DNA from 3 places in the Bacillus inaquosorum genome. Region 3 is predicted to be linked to each of the others. Evidence: riboswitches for the same ligand, from Rfam matches in the RefSeq annotation. Region 3 holds a riboswitch; each other region holds the start of a gene.
The links. Region 3 has a riboswitch for S-adenosylmethionine ahead of mtnW (2,3-diketo-5-methylthiopentyl-1-phosphate enolase). Riboswitches for the same ligand answer to the same signal wherever they lie in the genome.

Region 1 (8,207 bases), 200 kb from region 3:
TGCTGATACTCTTCTTTTGTAATAGAGGCTTCATGCCATACGATATCGCGATTTGTCACTGCCAGTCCTCCTTAAGATACGCCTGCTTCTTCTTTTTTCTTCATACCTCTGATTAACACTTCTACGACTTCTGCGCGGCTGAATTCTGCAGGAGGCAGCACACCGTCTCTCAGCATGCCTCTTACCTTAGTGCCTGATAAGATGACGTGATGCTCTCTGCCATGAGGGCAAGTTTTCGCTGTTCCCATATTCCCGCATTTTTCGCAGAAGAAGCTGTGCTCGAATTTCAGCGGTGTAATTCCGAGTTCTTCAGGTTTAAATGTGTCAAACAGCTCCTGTGCCTCGTATGTTCCGTAATAGTCACCTACACCTGCGTGATCGCGGCCGACGATAAAATGCGTGCAGCCGTAGTTTTTTCTGACAAGCGCGTGGAAAATCGCTTCTCTCGGTCCTGCATAACGCATCGCCGCTAAGAAGACGCCAAGGAACACGCGGTCTTTCGGATAGTAATTGTCAAGAAGCACTTGGTAGCTTTCCATCCGCACATCAGCTGGGATGTCATCAGATTTTGTTTCGCCTACCAGCGGGTTTAAGAACAAGCCGTCTACTGTTTCAAGAGCCGTTTTTTGAATGTATTCATGCGCTCTGTGAACAGGATTTCTTGTTTGGAAACCGACAATGGTTTCCCAGCCATTTTCCGCAAACTGGCGTCTTGTTTCTGCCGGTTCAAACGTAAACTCAGGGAACTGTTTTGAAGCTTTTTTAATCAATGTGATCGGTCCGCCGACATATGTATCGCCGCGGCTGAACAGCTTTTTAACACCCGGATGCTCCTGCTCATCCGTTTTGTACACATTGACAGCTTCTTTTTGTTTGTCAGGCACGTACAGGTCTTCGATTTGGATCACGCCGTATGTTTCTCCTTCATACGTTAGCTTTACCGTTTCACCGACTGACAGTTCCGCTGCTTTTTGCGCATCGACCGGAAGTGTGATTGGAAGGGACCAGACAACGCCGGAAGAAAGACGCATGTTTTCGACAACAGATACGTAATCTTTTTCATTAAAGAAGCCTTCGATCGGGCTGTATGCGCCAATTCCGATTAATTCCAAATCCGCGAAAGAAATTAAATCAAGTTCAATTTCTTTTTGAATGCTGCTCACATCATATGATTCATCTACTCTGTTTACTAATGTTCCTCCGTGTGGTGCTAAGCTCATAATATCCATTTCCTCCTAGTTAACATATAAAATAACTCAGATTAATGATCAGATTCCCCCGCCTTGTTCGTGGACAGAGCGTCTCTCTTTACGAATGGCCTTCGTCAGGCTGATGGCACCGCCCGCCGCTAAAAGCACGCTTACCATGATAAAGATTGAATAATAATCCTCTTTTAAAAACAAGGATACAAGCAGATAAGAAATCGATAAAGATAAAAACGGCGATACGATCCATACCTTCAGCATCGTTTGAACAACTTGTTTATGGAACACATTCGGACCGTTTTTTGCCATGCCTATTCCGATAATAGACGATGACGTGACTTGCGCCAGAGGCACCGGCATCCCAAATACAGAACTGATGATCACCAGTCCGGCTCCTGTACCGGATAAGAGAATGCCTTCTCCTTTTGAGAATCTCGTAATTTTCTTCCCGTTTGTTTCTAACACCCGCCGGCCTAATAACAGTGCGCCAAGGGAGACAAAAACTCCCCCGTACAAGGTTCCTTTCGCGACATCAAGCACACCGGCCGCTACTAATGGGCCAACGGCATTCGCCACGTTGTTCATGCCGGCAGAGAACGCTTCAAAAAATCCGGCAACTAACAAAACAATGCCAAGGATTTTTTGCTTTTTAGAAGACTTAATTTCAATCTTAAAATAGCTAAACAGCTTTGAAACAAAATAGGTGAAGCCGAAAGCAAACAGCGGGACAAAAACCCAAAACGCCACAATGACCAGAAGATTGTTCACAAACAATACTTTGTAAGCCACTCCCACTCCGACAACCGCGCCGACTGTTACTTCACTTGTCGACAATGGAATGCCGAGCAGATTAGCCGTAAAGAGCGACAGCGCAGCGGCTCCAATAATGATGCAAACAATCGTCAGTGTAATCGTCTGCTCGGGGATAATGCCGGAGCTGATGGTTTTTACAACCTCGCCCCCGCCAATGACCGCCCCGGCCAGCACACCGACTGCACATATGATCAAAGCGTAGGTTTTCTTTTTGATGGCTCCAGAGCCGTAAGCAACTCCCATCGAAGCTGCAGCGCCGCTTGCACCGATATTCATCGCGAAAAACAAGCTAAATAAAATAGCGGCTAATTCCATTTTGCAGCTCCTTATTCATGCAATCCGCATTCTGTTTTCGCCATACCATTCCATCTGCCTGAGCGTAAATCCTCTGCGGTAAAAGCAGGAGCCGTACAAGGTGCGCAGCCAATGCTTGGATATCCTTGGTCATGAAGCGGGTTGTAGTCCAGCTCATTCCGGGATGTGTATCTCCAAATGTCTTTCCAAGTCCAATGGATAAGCGGACATACTTTTACTGATTTGAATTTTTCATCTTTGTTTAAGAAATTTGTATTGGCACGGCTTGGCCCTTGATCGCGGCGCAGACCGGAAAGCCAGGCCGGATGCCCTGAAAGCGCCTCTCTTAAAGGAACAACCTTTCTAAGATAGCAGCACTGATTCGGCTCTCTTTCCCACAGTTTGTCACCATATTCTTCGGCTTGCTCCTCAAGGGTAAGATCTGGCTTTTTCAGGATGATATTAAGACCCGGATAACGCTCTTTCACTCGCTCAATCGTTTCATAGGTTTCTTTAAAATGAAGTCCTGTATCAAGAAACACAATCTCTGCGTCTTTTTTCACTTTATAAATTAAGTCAATCAGAACGATTCCCTCAATTCCGAAACTGCAGGCATAAACAAGCTGATTGCCGTAATGGCCGTATGCCCACTTTAAAACTGACAGCGCTCCTTTATAAGGATCGTCTTCCGGAAATGTAATCGTTGGTTCCTCCCAATTATCGTACGTTAACATTTCTTCTTTCCTCCTTTCGGAGACAAACAAACAGTAGCTTTCTGCCGGTTGTCTTTTCCCAATTGTAATGTGGTGCGGCTGCTGTTATCGCAAACAGCCTTTTTTCCTCTTAAAATAAAAAACTTTCAATCCGGCGGAAAGAAAGACAGGAACAGCATGTAGCCCTTATCTTTCAAAATGGAATTCATTTTGCTGGAAGTAGCACCTTACACACTGTGCAGGTTGCCGGGCTTCATAGGTCCAGTCCCTCAGCCGCTCTTGATAAGTTTTTAGATTTGTAGTAAATTTTAGCACAATTCTAACATAAGTCAACCCGACTTTTTTTATAGGATTAATAAAAAAACAGGCCTCTAGGCCTGTTTTCACGCACAGCAAGGCTTTGAAGCCCCTGTGCATCACCGGAATTTATTTTTTATTTTTTAAACCAATCTTTCGACTCGGGATTTTGCTTCCACGTTTGCAGCTTTTTCAGATCGTCCGAATGAATATTTCCGTTTTCAAGCGCGACCTCTGTCAGCGTATCATAATCAGTTAATGAGTAGTATGGCAGTTCTGCCTTCGCAAACGCTTCCTGCGCTTTAGGAAGCCCGTACGTAAAGATTGAGACAACCCCAAGCACCTCACAGCCAGCCGCTTGTAAAGCTGCCGCAGCTTCAAGCACGCTGCCTCCTGTGGAGATTAAGTCTTCAATGACGACCGTTTTTTGGCCTTTTTGAACAGCTCCCTCAATCTGATTGCCTTTTCCGTGCGCTTTCGGCTTGCTTCTCACATAACACATCGGAAGATTCAAACGGTCAGCCGCCAGAGCAGCATGAGGAATACCGGCTGTTGCTGTTCCCGCAATCATTTCAGCTTCAGGAAAATGCTCTTCGACAAGCTTGCTGATGCCTGCGGCGACATCATTTCTGACCTCCCGGAAAGATAGTGTAAGGCGGTTGTCACAGTAGATTGGCGATAAAATGCCGCTTGCCCATGTAAATGGCTCGTTTGGGCGTAAAAATACAGCTTGGATGTCTAATAGATGTTTTGCGATGATTTGTTTCATTGTTTGATTCCCTCCCATTCGAGTCTGACAGCTTCATAGGCTTTTACCGGGTCTGCCGCTTTTGTAATCGAGCGTCCTACCACAATCGCTGATGAACCTTTCTCTCTTGCAATTGCAGGTGTTGCTACGCGGATTTGGTCATTCGCAGCGTCCTCTGACATCCTGATCCCCGGAGTGACAGTCAGAAATGAAGGCGAAACCGCTTGGTAAATTGCTTTCGCTTCATGAACAGAGCAGACCACTCCATCCAGTCCGCTTTCTTCCGCCAGTTTGCTGTAGTGCACAACCGTGTCGATCAGAGGCTTTTGGATCAGCAGTTCATCTTTCATCATTTGTTCAGATGTGCTTGTCAGCTGGGTTACCGCGATAAGTGACGGGCGTTTTTTTCCAGCCGGCGTACCTTCTTCTAAACCTTCCAGAGCTGCTTGCATCATTTTTTTGCCCCCGGCCGCATGAACATTGACGAGGTCTACTCCGAGACCGGCAAGGCGCTTCATCGCTTTGTTTACAGTGGTCGGGATGTCATGAAGTTTTAAATCTAAAAACAGTTCGCAATTTCTTTCTTTTAGCTGTTTAACTATGGATGGCCCTTCTTGATAAAAAAGCTCCATTCCAACCTTTACAAATAACGGTTCTTTCTGAAAAGGCGCTAAGAATGCAAGTGTTTCTTCAACTGATGCAAAATCAAGCGCGATGATGGGCAGGTTGTTTTTCATGATTCCAGCTCCTTCCGATGCATTCTTCAATTGTTTGATAGCCGTATTGGCGCAAAACAGCAGGGAGCTGTTCAATGATGTCTGGACATGCAAAAGGATTCACAAAGTTTGCTGTTCCGACTGCGACCGCGCTTGCTCCCGCGAGAAGAAACTCCAGTGCATCTTCAGCCGTCTGCACGCCTCCCATACCGATAATCGGGATATTGACAGCCTGGCTGACTTCATACACCATGCGAATGGCAACCGGCTTCACAGCAGGGCCGGAAAGTCCCCCTGTTTTATTCGCTAATATCGGCTTGCCTGATTTTAAATCGAGCCTCATGCCGATTAATGTGTTGATCATCGTAAGACCATCCGCTCCCGCCTCTTCGATCGCTGATGCAATTTCTGTGATATTTGCCACGTTCGGGGAAAGCTTCACATAAACGGGCACATCTGAAACCTCTTTAACCGCTTTCGTCAAATCGGCAGCCATTTCAGGGTTCGTGCCAAAAGCGATTCCGCCTGTTTTCACATTCGGGCAGGAAATGTTCAATTCAAGTGCATGAACATTAGGCGCTTTGCTGATATGCTTCGCGACTTCAACATAATCCTCGACTTGAGAGCCTGCGACATTGGCAATGATCGGCGTATCAAACTGCTCAAGCCACGGCAGCTCATTTTGCAAGACGCTTTCCAGCCCCGGATTTTGCAGACCGATCGCATTGAGCATTCCAGCGCCAGTCTCAGCTACCCTAGGGGTCGGATTCCCGAAGCGAGGCTCTTTTGTCGTAGCTTTGATCATGATTGCTCCGAGACAAGACAAATCATAAAAACGCGCAAACTCTTTTCCAAAACCGAAGCAGCCTGATGCAGGAATGATCGGGTTTTTCAAATCAAGCCCAGGTAATTTCACCTCTAGCATTACAGCGCCACCTCCTGAGCTTTAAATACAGGCCCGTCGAGACATACTTTTACGTAGGATGTCTCACTTTCGTTTGTATGGCACACACACGCGAAGCATGCGCCGATTCCGCAGCCCATTCGTTCCTCCATAGACAGGTAGACTTCTTTATGGGCATATTCCTTTTTTAACGCCTTCAGCATCGGTGTCGGCCCGCAGCTGAGGAGAATGTCAAACTCTAGATTTTTCTGTTTAATTACATTTGTAACAAACCCGGTTTCCCCATAGCTTCCGTCAGCTGTTGCCACATACGTGTCTCCGTACTGCTGGCACTCTTCTTCGTAAAAAACATCCTTTGCTGATTGAAATCCTAAAACGTGTATGACCTTGACCCCTTTTTCGTTCAAGCGTTTCGACAGCTCTTGGAGAGGCGGCACACCTACACCGCCTCCTACCAGCAAAGCCGTCTTTCCGGGTTGGACTTCATTGACCGGAAAGCCATTTCCCAAAGGCCCGAGGACATCTACAAGCTCTCCCTGCTGCTTTAGCGACAAGAGCCTTGTTCCTTCCCCATCTACTCGATAAATGATGGTAACTTCATTTTTTTCAAAGTTGACGTCGGCGATGCTGATCGGCCTTCTCAAAAGAGGCGTAACCGCTTCGCTCACTTTAAGATGAAGGAACTGTCCCGGGGTTGTAAACCCTTGGACAAGCTCCCCTTTCAGAACCATTTGATACACCCGGTCTGCAATATGCTGGTTAGAACATACTGTCAAATACGCTTTTTTCATATAGTGACTGCCGCCTCCTGATTTGTATTGACTGCCGGCATTTGATCAGCACGGAATGTCATGCTTTCCAGCACTCGCAATATCGCTTCTGCCGTATCTAAAGATGTTAAGCAGGCAACACCGTTTTCTACTGATTCACGTCTGATTCTAAATCCGTCTCGTGCAGGCTGCTTTCCTTTTGTCAGCGTATTGATGACAAACTGCGCTTCTCCGTTTCTGATCACATCAAGCAAGTTCGGGCCATCCTGGCCGATTTTTCCGACGACCTTCGCTGGAATTGAAGCTTCTTTCAGGTAACCTGCCGTTCCTTCCGTGGCTAAAATGTTGTAGCCGATCGCATGGAACCGCTTAGCGATGGCTAGCCCTTCTTCTTTGTCTTTATCAGCCACTGTTAAAAGCACGGAACCGTAGTTAGGGATTTGAATGCCTGAAGCAATCAGGGCTTTATAGAGCGCCTTTTCAAGGGTAGAATCTTTACCCATGACCTCACCTGTTGATTTCATTTCAGGTCCTAACGTAATGTCCACTCTTCTCAGCTTCGCAAAGGAGAAGACCGGTGCTTTTACAAATACACCTTGCTGTTCAGGCTGAAGGCCCTCTGTATAGCCAAACGCAGACAGCTTTTGACCGAGAATGATTTTGGTTGCGAGATTCGCCATTGGGATACCTGTAATTTTGCTTAAGAACGGTACGGTTCTGCTTGATCTCGGATTCACTTCGAGCACGTACACTTCGCCTTTTGACAAGACGAATTGAATATTGAGCAAACCGACAATGTTCAGCCCTTTGGCTAGTGCGATCGTGTACTGTTCAATTTTTTTCTTAATGTCCTCTGTGAGAGACTGAGGCGGATAAACAGCGATTGAGTCTCCGGAGTGAACGCCCGCACGTTCAATGTGCTCCATAATTCCCGGGATTACAACTGTTTCACCATCAGATACTGCATCCACTTCAATTTCTTTCCCAGTTAAATATCTGTCAATTAATACTGGGTGCTGCGGATTGATTTTGACTGCGTTTTTCATGTAATGAAGCAGTTCTTCCTCATGATAAACAATCTCCATTGCCCGGCCGCCTAGTACATAGGAAGGGCGCACCAGTACCGGATAGCCGATGTCACTCGCGATGCTTACCGCCTGATCAACTGATGTCGCTGTTTTGCCAAGCGGCTGCGGAACGCCAAGTTCTCCAAGCGCTTGTTCAAATTTATCCCGGTCTTCCGCGCGGTCTAAATCTTCTAATGAAGTCCCAAGGATTTTGACTCCGCGTGCAGAAAGCTCGTCAGCCAGGTTAATGGCAGTTTGCCCGCCGAATTGTACGACAACGCCCACCGGCTGTTCGAGGTCAATGATATGCATGACATCTTCAATTGTAAGCGGCTCAAAGTACAGCTTGTCTGAGATACTGAAATCTGTTGAAACGGTTTCCGGGTTGTTATTGACAATAATGGCTTCATAGCCTGCTTGTTTAATGGCCCACACAGAGTGAACAGTCGCGTAGTCGAACTCAACACCCTGGCCGATTCGAATCGGACCGGAACCAAGCACGATCACACTTTTCTTATCCGTAACGACAGACTCATTTTCTTCTTCGTATGTGCTGTAGAAGTATGGTGTTTCTGATTCAAATTCCGCCGCGCACGTATCTACCATTTTGAAGACCGGCGCAATTCCCGCTTGTTTTCTCAAGCTGTAAAGCTCCGATTCTTTCATTTCCCACTCACGGC
Region 2 (8,207 bases), 570 kb from region 3:
TTGAATTTTGAATGCCTTTCTTACTCATTGGTTTCACCCCTTTACGAAAAGTATTGAAATATCAACTCTTCTTATTCTGTCTGTTAGGCAGGTATTCATTCGCTTTTTTTCGTTCTCTTCCCATTTAGGCAAGAGAGTAAGTTTCATGTCAGTCATATTATTTAATATGGGTAAAGGTATTTTTGAAACCTATTGTTAGCACACTGCGTATATCAGGATGCATTATAAAGCTGGAAAAACACTGTACAAAACATTTGAAAAAGAGGAAAATCAAATAAATGTGCTTTTCAACCAATATGTTATCCATTAAAAGAAAGCGCTTTATTCAATAATTTAAAAATAGAGGTGTTGGGGATGAGTATTCACATTGCTGGCGCGCCGTGCTGCTGGGGCGTTGACGATCCGAAAAATCCGTTTCTTCCCCCATGGGAGAGAGTGCTGCAGGAAGCATCACAAGCTGGTTATAAAGGGATCGAGCTGGGTCCATACGGTTATATTCCGATGGATATCGAGCGGGTTCAAGCTGAGCTTTCTAAAAACAATTTGTCCATTATTGCCGGTACCATTTTCGATGATTTAGTAACAGCGTCTCATTTAGAAAACTTGCTGCAGCAAGCAGACGATATATGTTCTCTTATGACAAAACTCCCTTTCTCTTTTCAGGAAAAGGACGGCCACTTTACACCGCCTTATTTGGTCCTGATTGACTGGGGGCATGACGAAAGAGATTACAAGGCGGGGCACCCTGATCAAGCGAAACGGTTATCTAAAAAGGATTGGAACCGTATGATGTCTCATATTCGGACAATTGCGGAACGGGCTTGGAAGCGATATGGCGTGCGGGCCGTCATCCATCCTCATGCAGGGGGCTATATTGAGTTTGAGGATGAAATTCAGCAATTATTAAAGGATATCCCATACGACATTGCGGGTCTTTGTCTTGATACAGGGCATTTGTATTATTCAAAGATGGATCCGGAACAGTGGCTCAGAGAATGTGCGGACCGTATCGACTATATCCATTTTAAAGACATTGATGAAAGTGTATATCAGCAGGTGATGGGGGAGCATATCCGCTTTTTTGATGCTTGCGCAAAAGGAGTCATGTGTCCGATCGGCCAAGGAATCATTAACTATGATTCCATTCATAAATTGCTGAAAGACATTCATTATCACGGCTACATTACCATCGAACAGGAACGTGATCCGAGAAACTCTGATACTAGTTTAAGAGATGTCAGTCAAAGCATTGCTTATTTAAAAAGTGTTGGTTACGAGTGATAGGGAACCAGAATGATTAGTGGCGAAAAAAAGGGGGAAAGACCGATACGCTGGGTAATGGTAGGAGGCGGCCGGGGAAGTCAAATTGGATACATTCATCGCTCCAGCGGCATTGCGTGATCATGACTTCCAATTAGTTGCAGGCGCATTTGATATCATTCCGGTACGTGGGAAAGAGTTCGGTATAAATTTGCATGTTTCTCCGGAACGCTGCTATTCAGATTTTCGGAACATAATTGTGGAAAACTGTGTTCGATCCGCAGATAAAGGCGCAGTTTGGGGGATTATCAATAACATGTTGAAAGCGCTACGAAAGCATACGTTATCAATCAGCAGGTACTGGTGTGGAAAGGGCATATTGAGCCGTTTGAGGAAAGAACATTGATTGTGGCTTGAGGGGTTTTTCACCGGTTATGGGCAAAGTTTTGGTGGTGGCCAATCTATACAGCTGAACTGAGAAGAGCGTGACAATGATTCTCGCTCTTCTCAGATTTGCTTTATTCACCCTGATGTTTCTCAACTAATGTGAATGTCCATTCTTTTAACATATGTTTCTGTACATACTTTTTTCCGTTTATTTCAATGTAAGGAATGTCTGTCATGTCTCCGGCTAACTGTTTTGCCTCAGTTGTCGTTATTCCTAAAAAATGTCCGATGTAAAAGTAAATATCTCGTTCTTTTATAAGCAAGGTATCACTTTTTTCATATGCTTTTGGATGGTTCATTTGCTTTAAGCCTTCACCGATAAAATAGCCAGCCAAAGCAATACCGATTCCTAAAAAAACGTCCATATGCATGCCTCCATTATGTCGATGTTATGTTATACGGGCTTGGCATACTCCGGGTTTCATTATCAACCAAAAAAAAACCGCCAGAACATGTTCTGGGCGGTTTTTTCGTTTATGCTTTTTCAATCTGCACGCGTCCTGAAAAAAAGGTGGCGCCGCCGCCCATATCGGATAAGCGATCCGGGGTAAGCGCGTTTACAAGCTGTTTTTTTCCTGGTTCATCCGCCCATAATCCTTGACTGACGACAACACCGGGCAGCACTTGTTCCCCGACTGCAGCGGTCAGCTCGCATTCTCCCCGGCTGTTCCAAATTCGTACAGGATCCCCATCAACGATTCCGTGTTCATCAGCATCTTTTGTATTGATAAAGAGCTTTGGCGTCTTTTCAAGCCTGATGTGTTTTTCGTTGTTGGAAAACGTTGAGTTTAAGAAATTATGGTTTGGCGCCGGAACATACATAAACGGATGTTCATTATCAGATACAAGAGGCGTATATGTCGGTAATGCCGGGAAACCGTCTTGTTTCATTTTTTCTGAATATAATTCTATTTTTCCGCTTGGAGTCGGAAGTTTGCCTGGAAACAGCGGCTTTTTGCGTTTCGCTTTCATAAATGAGTGCTTAGTAAGTGAATCGTAATCAATCTCCGCCAAATACGGATTATCTGGATGATCAAGCGCCTGGCGAATCAATTCTTCATCTGAGTCCTTGAGCTCTTGGTCTGTGAATCCCATTGCTTCAGCCAGTAATCGGAACACTTCAGTGTTAGACTTGCTTTCACCATATCTCTCAATCACCGGTTGCTGAAGCTGAATGTAATGGTGCCAGTAGGAGGTATAAAAATCGGTATTTTCAAAAGCGGATGTTGCAGGCAGGACAATGTCTGCGTATGCAGCCGTTTCCGTCAAAAACAAATCATGAACTACAGTAAATAGGTCTTCCCGCAGCAAGCCCTGTCTGACTTTGTTCGCTTCCGGCGCGACAACGGCCGGGTTCGTCCCGTAAATAAAAAGAGAGCGAATAGGCGGATCTGTTTCCAAAAGCACTTTGCCAAGCTGATTCATATTAAACGATCTCGGTGTGCGCCCTTTCAGTAAGTCAGGCCGCTGCAAGGCATTCGTGTTATATTCTAAAATTCCGCTGTTATGCTTAATTGCGCCGCCCCCTTTGTGCAGCCATTGGCCAGTGATTGCCGGAAGACAGGCAATCGTCCTTACAATCATCCCGCCGTTATCGTGATGCTGGATTCCGTTTCCGATTCTGATAAAAGAAGGGGAGGATTCGCCGTACATTCTTGCCAGCTGATAAATATCTTCAGTGCTGACACCGGTAATCAGTGACACCTTTTCCGGATCATACTGTTTCACGTGTTCACGGAGATCTTCATAGCCGACCGTGTATTCAGACAGAAATGCTTCATCATGAAGGTTTTCTTTAAATAAAATGTGCATGATGCCAAGGGCAAGTGCGCTGTCGGTTCCGGGTTTTATGGGAATAAACCAATCGGCGAGACGCCCTGTCTGATTTTTATGCACATCAATCACGACAATTTTGGCACCCTGTTTTCGTACTTTTTGGGCGATTGTAATTTGGTGCATGTTTGTGCTGACCGCGTTGATTCCCCAAAAAATAAATAGTTTCGTATGAATGGTTTCCTCAGGATCAATTCCCGCACTTATACCCATTGTATATTTATAGCCCTCAGATCCCGCTTTGCTGCAAATTGTCCGTTCGAGCTGACTTGAACCCATGCGGTAAAAGAAGCGGCGGTCCATACCTTCAGCTGTTAATTTTCCCATATTTCCATAAAAGCTGTACGGGAGTATGCTTTCAGCTCCCTCTTCATCAATCAGCTGTTTCCAGCGGGAGGTAATGGTATCAATTGCCTCATCCCAAGAAATCGGTTCAAATATCGCCTGACCTTTCGCACCTGTCCGTTTAAGCGGTGTAGTCAGCCGCTTTTCATCATAGATGCGCTCCGTCATGTTTCGGACTTTGTTGCATATGTTTCCGGCCGTAACAGGATGGTCGGGATCACCTTGCACTTTCACAATTTTTCCGTCTTTTTTATGTATTAATAATCCGCACTGATCCGGGCAGTCAAGCGAGCAAACGGATTTGAAAATGCCGTTTTGTTGTGTTGCAAAAGATTTCATGGCCCAGTTCCTCTCTCTAGTTAGATATTTTGTAAGAATTATAACATTTCGGATGATAACGTCAATTCTGAAAAAAGAGATTGACATCAATCTGAGACTTCTTTATGATAAACGTATTCTTCATTCTGAAAATTACATACTCAACATTTTCTATCCAGAGAGGTGGAGGGACTGGCCCTATGAAACCTCGGCAACATTATTGTGCCAATTCCAGCAAGCGTCAGCTTGAAAGATAGGAAAGCAAGGTTTATACCGGCGTCTGTCTGTAACAGGGCACGCCTATATATGAATCTCTTTCCATCTTCGGAAAGAGATTTTTTTATGAAAAAATATGATGAAAAGGATGTTTTGCACCATGACGGTTTTGGTTACAGCGCCGTACAACGAAGAAGGACGCAAAGAGCTTGAAAAATTGTTCGGCTCGGTTGCTTATCACACCTGGAAGGAGCAAGGCCGGGCATACCGGGAAGATGAAATCATTCAGCTATTAAAAGAAACAAATGCAAAAGGCTTGATTACTGAGCTTGATCAAGTAACAGACAGCGTATTTGCTTCTGTTCCCGAACTTTCATTTGTCGGTGTGTGCAGGGGAATGCCCTCCAATGTGGATGTGGCCGCAGCATCAAAAAGAGGCATTCCCGTTTTTTATACACCCGGGCGGAATGCGCAAGCCGTTGCTGAAATGTTTATCGGTAATGTGATTTCCTTTCTCCGCCATACCAGCACCTCGAATCAATGGCTGAAGGATGGAAAGTGGGACAGTGATTACCTGCAGGCTTATGTCAAATTTAAAGGAAATGAATTAACGGGAAAAACGGTCGGCATGGTTGGGTTTGGCGCCGTTGGTCAAAGGATTGCAAAACTGCTGACTGCGTTCGACTGTAAAATAAAGTATTACGATCCATACGTACAAGACGATCATCCTCAATATGAAAAAGTATCTCTTAAAACGGTTTTTTCAGACAGTGATATCGTTTCTGTCCATCTGCCTCGTACCGAGGAAACACTTGGACTGATTGATCGGGCATATTTAGATCTGATGAAAGAGAGTGCGATTTTCGTCAATACTTCAAGAGCGGTTGTGGTAAACCGTGACGATCTTTTATCTGTATTAAAAGAACATAAAATCAGAGGAGCCATTTTAGACGTTTTTTATCATGAACCTCCAGAGGAATCGGATTACAAATTGATTTCATTGCCTAATGTTCTGGCAACACCGCATCTCGCTGGAGCAACCTTTGAAGTGGAGGATCATCACGTGACGATCCTGAATGAAGCCCTCAAAAAATGGAAGGTTGAAAAAACTCTTAATATTCCGACATTGTATAACAAAGATAAGCTAAAAACAGAGGCATAAGAAAGGAGGCTAACGGAATGAAAAAACAAAAAGGCTATCTCGTTTTTGATATCGGCACAGGCAATGCGAGAGTAGCGATCGTGAGTGTATCAGGCAGTGTTCAAACGGTTGAACGGGAGGACATCGTGTATGCCACCGAGACGCTTTACCCGGACAGCCGTTATTTTTCTCCTCAGGTGCTGTGGAAGCAAGTCATGAGATTGGCAAAACGTGCGCTTTCCCGTTCGCATGATATTGACATAATAGGTTTGACATCGACGAGTCAAAGACAGGGGATTGTTCTGATTGATCAGAACGGCGACTCTTTTCTAGGGCTGCCGAACATTGATAACCGTGGCCGTGAGTGGGAGGAGAGCATACCCAATCAGGAAGAGATATACAGCTGCACAGGCCGCCTGCCGACCGCACTTTTTTCTGCGCTCAAGCTTTATGGTTTAAAAGAACGCCAGCCCTCTTTATGGGAAAAAACGGCAAGCTTTACAAGCATCAGTGATTGGGTAACGTACCAGCTGAGCGGAATATTGACATATGAACCCTCACAGGCAACCGAAACCCTGCTGTTTGATGTGAAGCAAAACACTTGGTCAGAAGAGATGTGCGGCATATTCGGCTTCTCCCCATCAATCCTTCCGCCTCTTGTAAGAGCGGGAACAGCGATTGGAACGATAACAAATGAGTATGCGTCCGAATTAGGCCTTTCTATACATGCAAAGGTTATAGCAGGGGGCGGAGATACACAGCTGGCTGTGAAAAGCACCGGCGCTGCTCTTAAGGACATCGTCATCGTATCTGGGACAACAACGCCAATAACCAAAATTACTGCTGATCATGACGACACAAAACATAAAGCCTGGCTGAACTGCCATACAGAACATAGCCAATGGCTTGTGGAAACAAATCCGGGAATTACCGGCCTGAATTATCAAAAATTAAAACAGATTTTTTACCCGAATGAATCGTACGAAGTGATGGAGGAAGAGATTTCTGCAATTGCTAAAGAAGACAATGCATGTGTGGCGGCTCTCGGTTCTTATTTATCGGCAGAAAAGAATGCGTTAACGAGAGGCGGTTTTCTTTTTGATGCCCCACTTTCAGCGCATTTAAAAAGAGCACATTTTGTACGTGCGGCGCTGCAAGAGATCGCATTTTCGATCAAATGGAACTTTGATATATTAACAGAGGTTACTCCGTTTGAACGTGACTATGTTTGGGTGTGCGGAGGAGGATTCCAAAGCAAAGCGCTCACTCAATATATCGCGGACCTTCTTCAGAAAAAAATCTATGTCCAAGAGGGATATCATCAGGCATCTGTCGTAGGGGCTGCAGTCATTTGCAATGAAACCTTTCAATTGACGGAAGAGATGTCAGCAAATGTCCGGGTAATAGAACCGCAGGATTGTCAGGCCGAACTGGCTTTATATGAGGAATGGAAGCAAACGCAGCGCTTTTTTTCAGGTTCAGAAAGCAAAGTGTTGTTATAAGGCGGCATTTGCTGCTGTTTTGAGGAATTATCTAATTTTCAGCTTTAATGAGGTAATACGGTAATTGATATTAGCATCTAAGGAGGAGACAGATATGTTTGATAAAATTGGAATACCAAAGCGGCTTGCCTGGGGGTTTTTAGGGGTAGTTTTGTTTATGATGGGAGACGGGCTTGAACAAGGCTGGCTCAGCCCTTTTCTGATCGAAAACGGGCTTACCGTTCAGCAATCCGCTTCAATTTTTAGCATTTACGGGATTGCGCTTGCCATAGCTTCTTGGTTTTCGGGTGTATGTCTTGAAGCATTTGGCGCAAAACGGACGATGTTTATGGGGCTGTTGTTTTATGTGATCGGTACAGCTGCCTTTATCGTGTTTGGATTTGAACAGCTGAACCTTCCTGTGATGTATGTGACTTACTTTGTAAAAGGGTTAGGCTACCCGCTTTTTGCTTATTCTTTCTTGACATGGGTCATCTACAGAACACCGCAAAACAAGCTTAGTACCGCTGTCGGCTGGTTTTGGATTGCGTATTGCCTGGGCATGTTTGTGTTCGGTGCTTGGTACTCAAGCTACGCGATCAAAGCGTTCGGTTATTTGAATACGCTTTGGAGCTCTATTTTCTGGGTATGTCTTGGTGCATTCTTCGCATTGTTTATCAATAAAGACCGTTTTGAAAAGAAGAAAAGAAAAAGATCAGAAACAGCTGAGGAGCTTTTAAAAGGAGTTACCATTCTTTTTACGAATCCGCGGGTGCTTACAGGCGGAATCATCAGAATTATCAACAGCATTGGTACATATGGTTTCCCAGTCTTTTTGCCGATGCACATGGCTCAGCATGGAATTTCAACCAATGTGTGGCTGCAGATTTGGGGAACGATTTTTCTGGGGAATATTGTGTTCAACCTTATCTTTGGAATTGTCGGCGATAAGTTCGGCTGGAAAAATACCGTTATTTGGTTCGGCGGAGTCGGCTGCGGCATTTTCACCGTCCTATTATATTATGCACCTGTTTTCTCCGGCGGAAGTTTAGCGGTTGTCAGCGTGATCGGCTTTATTTGGGGAGGTTTGCTGGCAGGCTATGTGCCGATTGGTGCAATTGTGCCGACGGTGGCCGGAAAAGACAAAGGAGCGGCCATGTCTGTAT
Region 3 (8,207 bases):
TTTAGAAACCGTTACAGAGAAACATTAATAAACAAAGACCAAAATGTCAATAAAAATCTTTCCAATATTTCTCTTCTTTTTTATCATGTAAGCTGCTCAACATCTTTTTCTAATTTTTTTGGTTATTTTTTCTTATTAAAGAAGAAGAAACAATGATATAATACCTCTAATCAGGTGTATGTTGGAGCGATGCAAATTGAAAATACTAAAAGGCGCCTGCGGGAGAGTCAAACTTTATATTATACTGGTCGTGATTCCGGCAATCGTCATCAGCTTTTTCGTATATGAAAAAGAAAAAGATACAATAGCTGCAGAACATAAGCAAGAAGCTAGTGTCCTGCTGAACCTTCACCGCAACAAAATCAATTATTTAATCGGAGAAACAAAGGCGAGAATGACCTCCTTGTCCATCGCCATTGACAGACCGGTTGATATAAAGAAAATGCAGTCGATTTTGGAAAAAACCTTTGATTCAGAGCCGAGATTTTCCGGTCTCTATTTTCTGAACGCCAAAGGAGACGTTACCGTAAGCACAACGGAATTAAAAACGAAAGTAAACCTGGCCGACAGATCTTTTTTTACAAAAGCGAAGGAAACAAAAAAGACAGTCATTTCAGATAGTTATTCGAGCAGAATTACAGGCCAGCCGATTTTTACCATTTGTGTTCCTGTTTTGGACTCAAAGGAAAATGTGACAGATTATCTTGTCGCAGCTATTCAAATTGATTATTTGAAAAACCTCATTAACTTGCTGAGCCCTGATGTTTATATTGAAGTGATAAACCAAGGCGGGAAAATGATTTTTACAAGCGGACAGGCCTCTCATGCAAAAGATCAGAAACCAGTCAGCGGATATCTGGATGATATCAGCTGGAATATGAAAGTATATCCGAACCCCGTCACAATAGAAGAACTGACGAAAAGCCTTGTGCTTCCACTTTCATGTATTATTGTTCTGCTGAATATCCTTTTTATTCTCGTGCTGTATTATTTGCTGAAGCGGCAGACCCAGCTGGAGCGGTCAGAAAATGAGGCGCAAAAATTAGAGCTGATCGGGACGCTTGCTGCCAGCACGGCTCATGAAATCCGTAACCCGCTCACCGGCATAAGCGGCTTTATTCAGCTGTTGCAAAAGAAATATAAAGGTGAAGAAGATCAGCTTTACTTCTCCATTATTGAACAGGAGATAAAGCGCATTAATCAAATTGTGAGTGAGTTCCTCGTTCTTGGCAAGCCGACAGCTGAAAAATGGGAGCTGAACTCGCTTCAGGATATTATCGGTGAAATTATGCCGATCATCTATTCTGAGGGCAACCTATACAATGTTGAAGTTGAATTACAGTATTTAACCGAGCAGCCCTTACTCGTAAAATGTACAAAAGATCATATTAAACAAGTGATTTTAAATGTAGCAAAAAATGGCCTCGAGTCAATGCCTGAAGGAGGCAAACTGACGATCTCCTTGGGAGCTTTGGATAAAAAGGCCATTATCAAAGTCGTGGATAACGGTGAAGGGATTTCTCAGGAAATGCTCGATCATATCTTCCTCCCCTTTGTCACTTCTAAAGAAAAAGGAACCGGTCTCGGCCTTGTTGTTTGTAAACGGATCGTGTTGATGTACGGAGGCTCTATTCATATCGAAAGTGAAGTGCGAAGGGGCACGGAGGTAACGATCACCCTCCCCGTATCCGCTTCATAACCCCCCTGACCGTGTCAGGAGGGGTTTTTATCTTCGTGAACGTGAATTGCCATTCGACTTGCTTGCTGTTCTGCCAGAAAAGAGTATTTTGATGAAACGCAACAGCAGTTTCAGAACCAAAAAAAACATAAAGAATACCAAAAAACCCTTTAAACCCTCAGTGGCATCTAAAAACTCCATATTCCCTCTCCCCGTTACTTTTTGCTGAATTTCAATAGCAAATACGATGACAATGATGACTGTAACGGTATAGATAAAGGACAAGGCTGTCATGCTCCACTTAGATAGCCATGTAAACACAGCGTGAGTGACGCCGAAAAAGAAAATGCCAAAAATGCCGATCACCCAAAAATGCATCTCTTTGTCGGTTAAATGAATGCCAAACATTCCGCATAATGAAATAAAAGCATCATGAAATTGATTGACCATTTCAGTAATGATAATCGCCAGTTCTTTCATCAGTTCCCTCTTTCATATGAATTTTTCCAGAAAAAAAGAGCGCTTCTGAAAAGCTCTCTCTTTATATATGCATCTGATAGCGCCGCTATTTATTTGCATCATATGCAGGCATAACATCTCTGCGGGGCCACAAGCCTAATTTCTTTACAAGGCCTTGAATCCCTTGGGAATGTTCGTTTTCTTGCATGAGCTGGTGATATTCATTTATTAAACAATCCAGCTCCTGACTGTGTCTGATCGTGTCATGCCCTGTAAATCCCTGCTTTCTAGCGGCATCTATCATTAACTTTCTTTTTTCATCAATAGACACCAACAATCTTTCTTGTTCAGAAGAACCGCCCATTCACTTCACCCCTCGCCGCTAAGAAATAGGAAACAAGTTTGATTGGGTTATTGTGCATTATTACAGATTATACTTTATTTGTAAACATATTTTCATTAAATAAGTTAATTTTTCAGGTATAATAGATATATTGATAGGATTAGAAGAACAATACCCAGGTGAAGAATATCTTAAACACACCGCCAGTCAGGAGGTATGCCCGATGAAGAAAAAGAAAGCAATCATGCTCGGAGCGGCAGGCGGAAAAGCGGTTTTAAAAAGGAAAAACCGAAAAAAATGTATCCAGCACATCACTATTTTTTTTCAAATGCTTCGCGATTGGAGAAACGGTGACTACCCCCGTTCACAGGTTAAAACACTTTTGCTTCTAAGTGCTGCCATCTTGTATATCGCCATGCCGCTCGATATCATTCCAGACGTTATCCTTGGTCTTGGGATCATTGACGATGCAGCTGTTCTAGGTTTGATTTGGACACTGATTAAAAAAGAAATGTCACAATATGAAAAGTGGCGTTTGCAATAAATATAAAAAGCCCCGTTCGATTGAACGGGGCTTTTCCTGCTTATTGATTCACGCTGTCTTTTTCATAAATCGGAACCCAGCCTTCAGTTGTGACAAAGATTCTCACAGCAACAACTTTGCGGTCCTCCTGAAGCGTGAAGTAATGGCGGATATTCTCAGGCACTGAGATTAAATCTCCAGGGTTTAAACGGACATCAAAAAACGTTCCGTCTTTGCCTTGAATAACAAAAATGCCGTGTCCGCTTACGATAAAACGGACCTCATCGTCTGTATGGTGATGCTCTCTTTTAAAGTTCTGAAGCAGTTCATCAAGTTTCGGATTGCTGTCTGACAAGGAGATAACATCCTGTGCTTTATAGCCGCGGCGGGCTGAGATATCTTTAATTTCAGTTTCAAAGGTATCGAGGATTTGCTGTTTTTCTTCTTCTGTCAGATCATATTTCTCTGAAAGCTGTTCCGGAAGATTTGTAATATCCCATTGCTCATAAATAACCTCTTGACGGTCCAGAAAGCTTGCAACTTCCTCTTGATTTTCAATCGTTGTATTCGCCTCATCATGAATTCGAATTGTTGCCATTTCAGTTCCTCCTTTTATTTAACCAGCTGATGCTGGAGTGTTTTCAATTTCAAATGGTAGCTGAACAAAAATTCATATGCTTCAAGCACTCTTTTTGCTTCAAATGCCGTTCTGCCCCAAGCGGTAATACCGTGGTTTCGGATCAGAACAGCTCCTGAATCTTCTGAAACCTCTTCGGCAAACAGTGCCGCGAGTGTCGGAATATGAGCCGGATTTTCAATGATCGGAACGGTCACTTCTGCATTCTCTTCCCACAGGCCGAGCGCTTTTATAATTTCCTGGCCTCTGAATGTGATTTTCTTTTGGTCCCCGTATAGCTCTGAAATCACATTATTGTTTACCGTATGGACGTGCAGGCAGCATCCGGCATTTGTTTTATTGTACAAATGTGTATGCAAGAGCGTTTCTGCTGACGGTTTCAAAGAATGTCCGCTCTCGGCAGGCTCTCCGTTTTGATCCACTAACAGAAAATCTTCGTCCGTTTCTTTTCGTTTATCTTTACCGCTTGCGGTTACGAGAAATGTTAAAGGCTCATCAGTAACCTTAATAGACAAATTGCCGCTAGTCGCCGGAAACCAATCTCGTTCGGCCAATTCCCGTTTTACTTCAGCGAGCTCTCGCCAGCGTTTTTGTTTTGCAGCCATTCCTGTACCTCCGTTACATTCTCAATATCTTTTCTTATCTCATTAAAATCTTGATACGGAAGATGATTCAGGTTCCGCTCTCGGCATTCGTTTAATAAGTAATCCCTTGCAAAGCAAAGGTCAGACAGCTTTGCCGCCTCCACATCTGTAACCGAATCACCGATCATGATGATATATTGGTTTGGCTCAGAAAGTTCATGTATCACCGACGGCTTGCAGCAGCCGCATTGGTTGCTGCATGTTCCCTTGCAAGAATGAGGCCAGTCAATATGAATATAGTCACTGTCAAATGACGCATGGTTGCAATAAATACGATCTTTCTCCACAATGCCTTCAAGCAATGGATACACAAAAAAGTCCATTCCTCCGCTTACGACATAAAACGGAAGCTCATGCTCCTTGACAAACGCTACAAACTCCCGAAAGCCTTCCCTGATTTTTGCATCTTCCAATACAAATCTTGTAATCTCTTCTTTTAAACTGCTTGGCAGAAGGCCGAACATCCGCCCGACACCTTCCTTGATCGAAAGCGTTTTGGAAAGTACGCCGTCTTTTAATGCCGTCCACTCCGGCGGAGCGAAAGTTTTCATGATACTTATAATGTTGTCGTTCATCGTGATGGTTCCGTCAAAATCACAAATAATTAAAGGCTTTCGAGTCGTCATACGGCTTCAACCTTTCCCCATTTATCAAGCGCAAGCTTCAGATCCTTACATTGTTCGGCTTTTTCATCAATCGGCTGAGCTTCTAAGACCGCATCAATAATGGCTCTGAATGCTTTACCCCCGCCTTGGGCGCCGTTCGGATGTCCGTGTACGCCTCCCCCGGCGTTAATAATATGATCTATACCGAAATCCCGCATTAAAAGCGGAACCATACCGGGATGAATGCCTGCTGACGGAACGGCAAATGTTTGATGAAAGGCATCCTCTCTCACACATTCTTCGTGAATCGCCAGCGCATCTTCTTTTGGAAGCGCAACCGAACCGTATGGAGATGGGAAGAGACTGAAGTCAGCACCGCAATACCGGTTTAATTTTCCGAGCAAAAGAGCGTGAGAAAAGCCGTAGAACGGTGAAGACGTAAACGCCCCGCTGACCGCTGGATGTGCCATAATCGGGATTGCGATTTCGGGATCTTCCGCTAGGCTTTGCATGACGTCCAAACCGTAAGCGAAGACATTAAACAAAAGCGCATCCGCTCCTAATTCGGCAGCGCGTCTCGCTCTGTCTTTCAGATCAGCCGTACGTCCAGTCAAATTGACAGCATACAGCGTTTTATGCCCGGTTTGCTCATACGTTTCTTTCAATATTTGCTTTCCTTCTGTAATTCTTGTTTCAAAAGGCGCCAGACCTGTCTCAAAGAAAATTTCATCGTCCTTAATCAAGTCAACTCCGCCAAGCGCCTGCTGTCTGAGCTGTTCTTTAATATCACTCAGGTCCCTTCCGATAACCCCTTTAAATATGCTCATTAACAGCGGTCTCTCAAACTCTCCCAACAGCTTCCGAATACCATATACGCCAAACTTCGGTCCCGGCAGTGTGCGCTTAAATGCTTCAGAGAAGTGAAGATCGATTAATTTGATTTTCCCGTCCAGCGACAGCTTGCCAAACACTGTTGTCAGCAAAGCCGGAATATCCTGAGAGAAATTCATTTCAGGATAGGCAATTGTGATCACCGCTTGTTTTCCTGATGCAAGAGTCCCCTCTCTCTCCTCGACCTTTATCACCCGTCCCTTGTGCTTTTGCATTTGCTCCTGTTTTACCAGGGGCAGATCAGTCCAGGAGCCTACTGTCAATCCTGTTGCGATTTGTTCTGCTTTTTTCTCTGCATCGGCTCCCGGTTCTGTCAGGAGATATGTTGCTAATAACTCACTCATGCCAGAGCTCCTTTCATTTTCATCCATATAAAAAAACCTCTTCAAACAGCAATCGCGTCTAAAGAGGTTTCGTTTCTCGTCCGAATCTTATCTCTCAGCCGCCAGCTGCAAGAATTAGCACCGTGCTTTACAAGTCGGTTGCCGGGCTTCATCGGGCTCGTCCCTCTGCCTGCTCTTGATAAGAAAATATAGATTTTATAAATTATTTTGAATTATCCCATCGTTATCAGATCTTGTCAATGCTTTTTTGGGTAAACAGGTTCAGTTTCCCAATTCGATAAGCGGCTTCCTTGAGTCTTTCTTCACTTGTCAGCAGTCCGACTCTGACGTAACCCTCACCATATGCACCAAAGCCGTTTCCAGCTGCAACCGCCACATTCGCTTTTTCCAGCAAAAGGTCTGAGAACTGCTCGGAAGTATACCCTTCAGGCACAGGCAGCCATGCAAAAAATGAACCTGCCGGAGCTGTCACATCCCAGCCGATTTCCCGGCATGCCGTGATCCAAGCGTTTCGCCTGCTTTCATATCGGGCATTTTGCTCCGCCACACATGCCTGATCAGCTAACAGTGCCGCCGCTGCAGCTTCCTGAGTCGCTCTGAAAAGACTGACAAACATATGGTCTTGATAAAGATTAATCGCTTCAATGACCGAAGCGTTACCGACGGCAAAGCCGACCCGCCACCCTGCCATATTATACGTTTTTGACAGCGTGTAAATTTCAATCCCGATATCCTTCGCACCCTCAGTCTGCAAAAAGCTTAAAGGCTTGCAGCCGTCAAACCCTACAGCGCCGTAAGCAAAATCGTGAACAACACAGATCCCGTTTTCTTTCGCAAAACTCACGGTTTCTTCAAAAAATTCAGAGGTAGCAACAGCTCCGGTCGGATTATTCGGATAATTTAAATACATCAATTTCGCCTGATCCCTCACTTCAGCGGCGATGCTGCTGTAATCAGGAAGAAACGCCCTGTCCTTTACGAGCGGCATCATTTCCATCTTCGCTTTCGCGAGTGTGACACCTGACCAATAATCAGGATAGCCCGGGTCCGGAACTAAAATCGTATCACCAGGATTCAGCAAGCATTGCGGGAGCTCGACCAGACCGGCTTTCCCGCCGAATAATACAGCGACTTCAGTTTCAGGATCAAGATCAATGCCGTATTCTCTTTTATAAAATGCTGCCGCTGCCGACTTCAGACTGTATGAGCCGCGAAAAGACGAATATTTATGATTTTCCGGATCAGTAACGGCTCGTTTCATTTCCTCAACGATATGTTCCGGAGTCGGCTGATCCGGATTTCCCTGTCCGAGGTTAATGACGTCGTGTCCTTCTGCGAGCTTTCGGTTCACTTTCTGCACCAGAGAAGCGAAGAATTGTTTAGGCAATTCCTTCAATACATGAGACTGTTCAAATTTCATCTATTCTCACCTTCTAAAAAATTCTTGAAATAATAGTCCATCATCATATATGGTTAAATGAAAAAAGTAAAGAAAAATTTGGGGTGTTAAAAAGATGAAATGGACGATATCTTGTCTTCAATTTGATATTTCATACGGTAAACCTTCGGAAAATATAAAAAAGGCTGAATTTTTAATCGAAAAAGAAAGTAAACATGCTGATGTTCTTGTTCTTCCTGAATTATGGACGACCGGATATGACCTGTCCAACCTTGATGAGCTCGCTGATGAAGACGGGCGTTCTGCTCAGAACTGGCTGAAGAAAACGGCAAAGAAACATGGCGTTCATATTGTCGCCGGATCGGTCGCTGTCAGAAAGGATTCTGATGTTTATAATACAATGTACATCGCGGATAAGGAAGGACAAATCATTAAAGAGTACAGAAAAGTCCATCTTTTTCAGCTGATGGATGAGCATGTGTATTTATCAGCCGGTTCCGAAGACGGCTACTTTGAGCTAGATGGCGTCAAAAGCTCAGGACTGATCTGTTACGATATCCGTTTTCCGGAGTGGATCAGAAAACATACGACGAAAGGAGCCAACGTGCTGTTTATTTCTGCGGAATGGCCCCTTCCCCGCCTTGATCATTGGAAAAGCCTGCTTATTGCGCGGGCCATTGAGAA

Region 1: linked by a shared signal. The riboswitch ahead of M1M80_RS08605 (phosphoadenylyl-sulfate reductase) and the one ahead of mtnW (2,3-diketo-5-methylthiopentyl-1-phosphate enolase) in region 3 are both predicted to bind S-adenosylmethionine.
Region 2: linked by a shared signal. The riboswitch ahead of M1M80_RS10205 (2-hydroxyacid dehydrogenase) and the one ahead of mtnW (2,3-diketo-5-methylthiopentyl-1-phosphate enolase) in region 3 are both predicted to bind S-adenosylmethionine.

Annotation. Positions count from the first base shown of each region.
Region 1 is NZ_CP096592.1:1,734,959-1,743,165, reverse strand. It holds gene cysC (adenylyl-sulfate kinase) at 1-59, opposite strand, end outside; gene sat (sulfate adenylyltransferase) at 72-1,220, opposite strand; gene cysP (sulfate permease) at 1,269-2,333, opposite strand; gene M1M80_RS08605 (phosphoadenylyl-sulfate reductase) at 2,345-3,046, opposite strand; SAM riboswitch class I at 3,209-3,314, opposite strand; gene pyrE (orotate phosphoribosyltransferase) at 3,459-4,091, opposite strand; gene pyrF (orotidine-5'-phosphate decarboxylase) at 4,088-4,807, opposite strand; gene M1M80_RS08590 (dihydroorotate dehydrogenase) at 4,776-5,711, opposite strand; gene pyrK (dihydroorotate oxidase B electron transfer subunit) at 5,711-6,481, opposite strand; gene carB (carbamoyl-phosphate synthase (glutamine-hydrolyzing) large subunit) at 6,478-8,207, opposite strand, start outside.
Region 2 is NZ_CP096592.1:2,105,263-2,113,469, reverse strand. It holds gene M1M80_RS10230 (hypothetical protein) at 1-28, opposite strand, end outside; gene M1M80_RS10225 (sugar phosphate isomerase/epimerase family protein) at 355-1,281, shown strand; gene M1M80_RS10220 (hypothetical protein) at 1,367-1,666, shown strand; gene M1M80_RS10215 (hypothetical protein) at 1,779-2,072, opposite strand; gene M1M80_RS10210 (molybdopterin oxidoreductase family protein) at 2,182-4,224, opposite strand; SAM riboswitch class I at 4,372-4,463, shown strand; gene M1M80_RS10205 (2-hydroxyacid dehydrogenase) at 4,556-5,581, shown strand; gene M1M80_RS10200 (FGGY-family carbohydrate kinase) at 5,599-7,062, shown strand; gene M1M80_RS10195 (MFS transporter) at 7,157-8,207, shown strand, end outside.
Region 3 is NZ_CP096592.1:1,535,839-1,544,045, reverse strand. It holds gene kinD (sporulation kinase KinD) at 179-1,699, shown strand; gene M1M80_RS07605 (hypothetical protein) at 1,727-2,158, opposite strand; gene spo0E (aspartyl-phosphate phosphatase Spo0E) at 2,244-2,501, opposite strand; gene M1M80_RS07595 (YkvA family protein) at 2,704-3,024, shown strand; gene mtnD (acireductone dioxygenase) at 3,065-3,601, opposite strand; gene M1M80_RS07585 (methylthioribulose 1-phosphate dehydratase) at 3,616-4,245, opposite strand; gene mtnX (2-hydroxy-3-keto-5-methylthiopentenyl-1-phosphate phosphatase) at 4,203-4,910, opposite strand; gene mtnW (2,3-diketo-5-methylthiopentyl-1-phosphate enolase) at 4,907-6,124, opposite strand; SAM riboswitch class I at 6,209-6,309, opposite strand; gene mtnE (methionine-glutamine aminotransferase) at 6,351-7,544, opposite strand; gene M1M80_RS07565 (carbon-nitrogen family hydrolase) at 7,639-8,207, shown strand, end outside.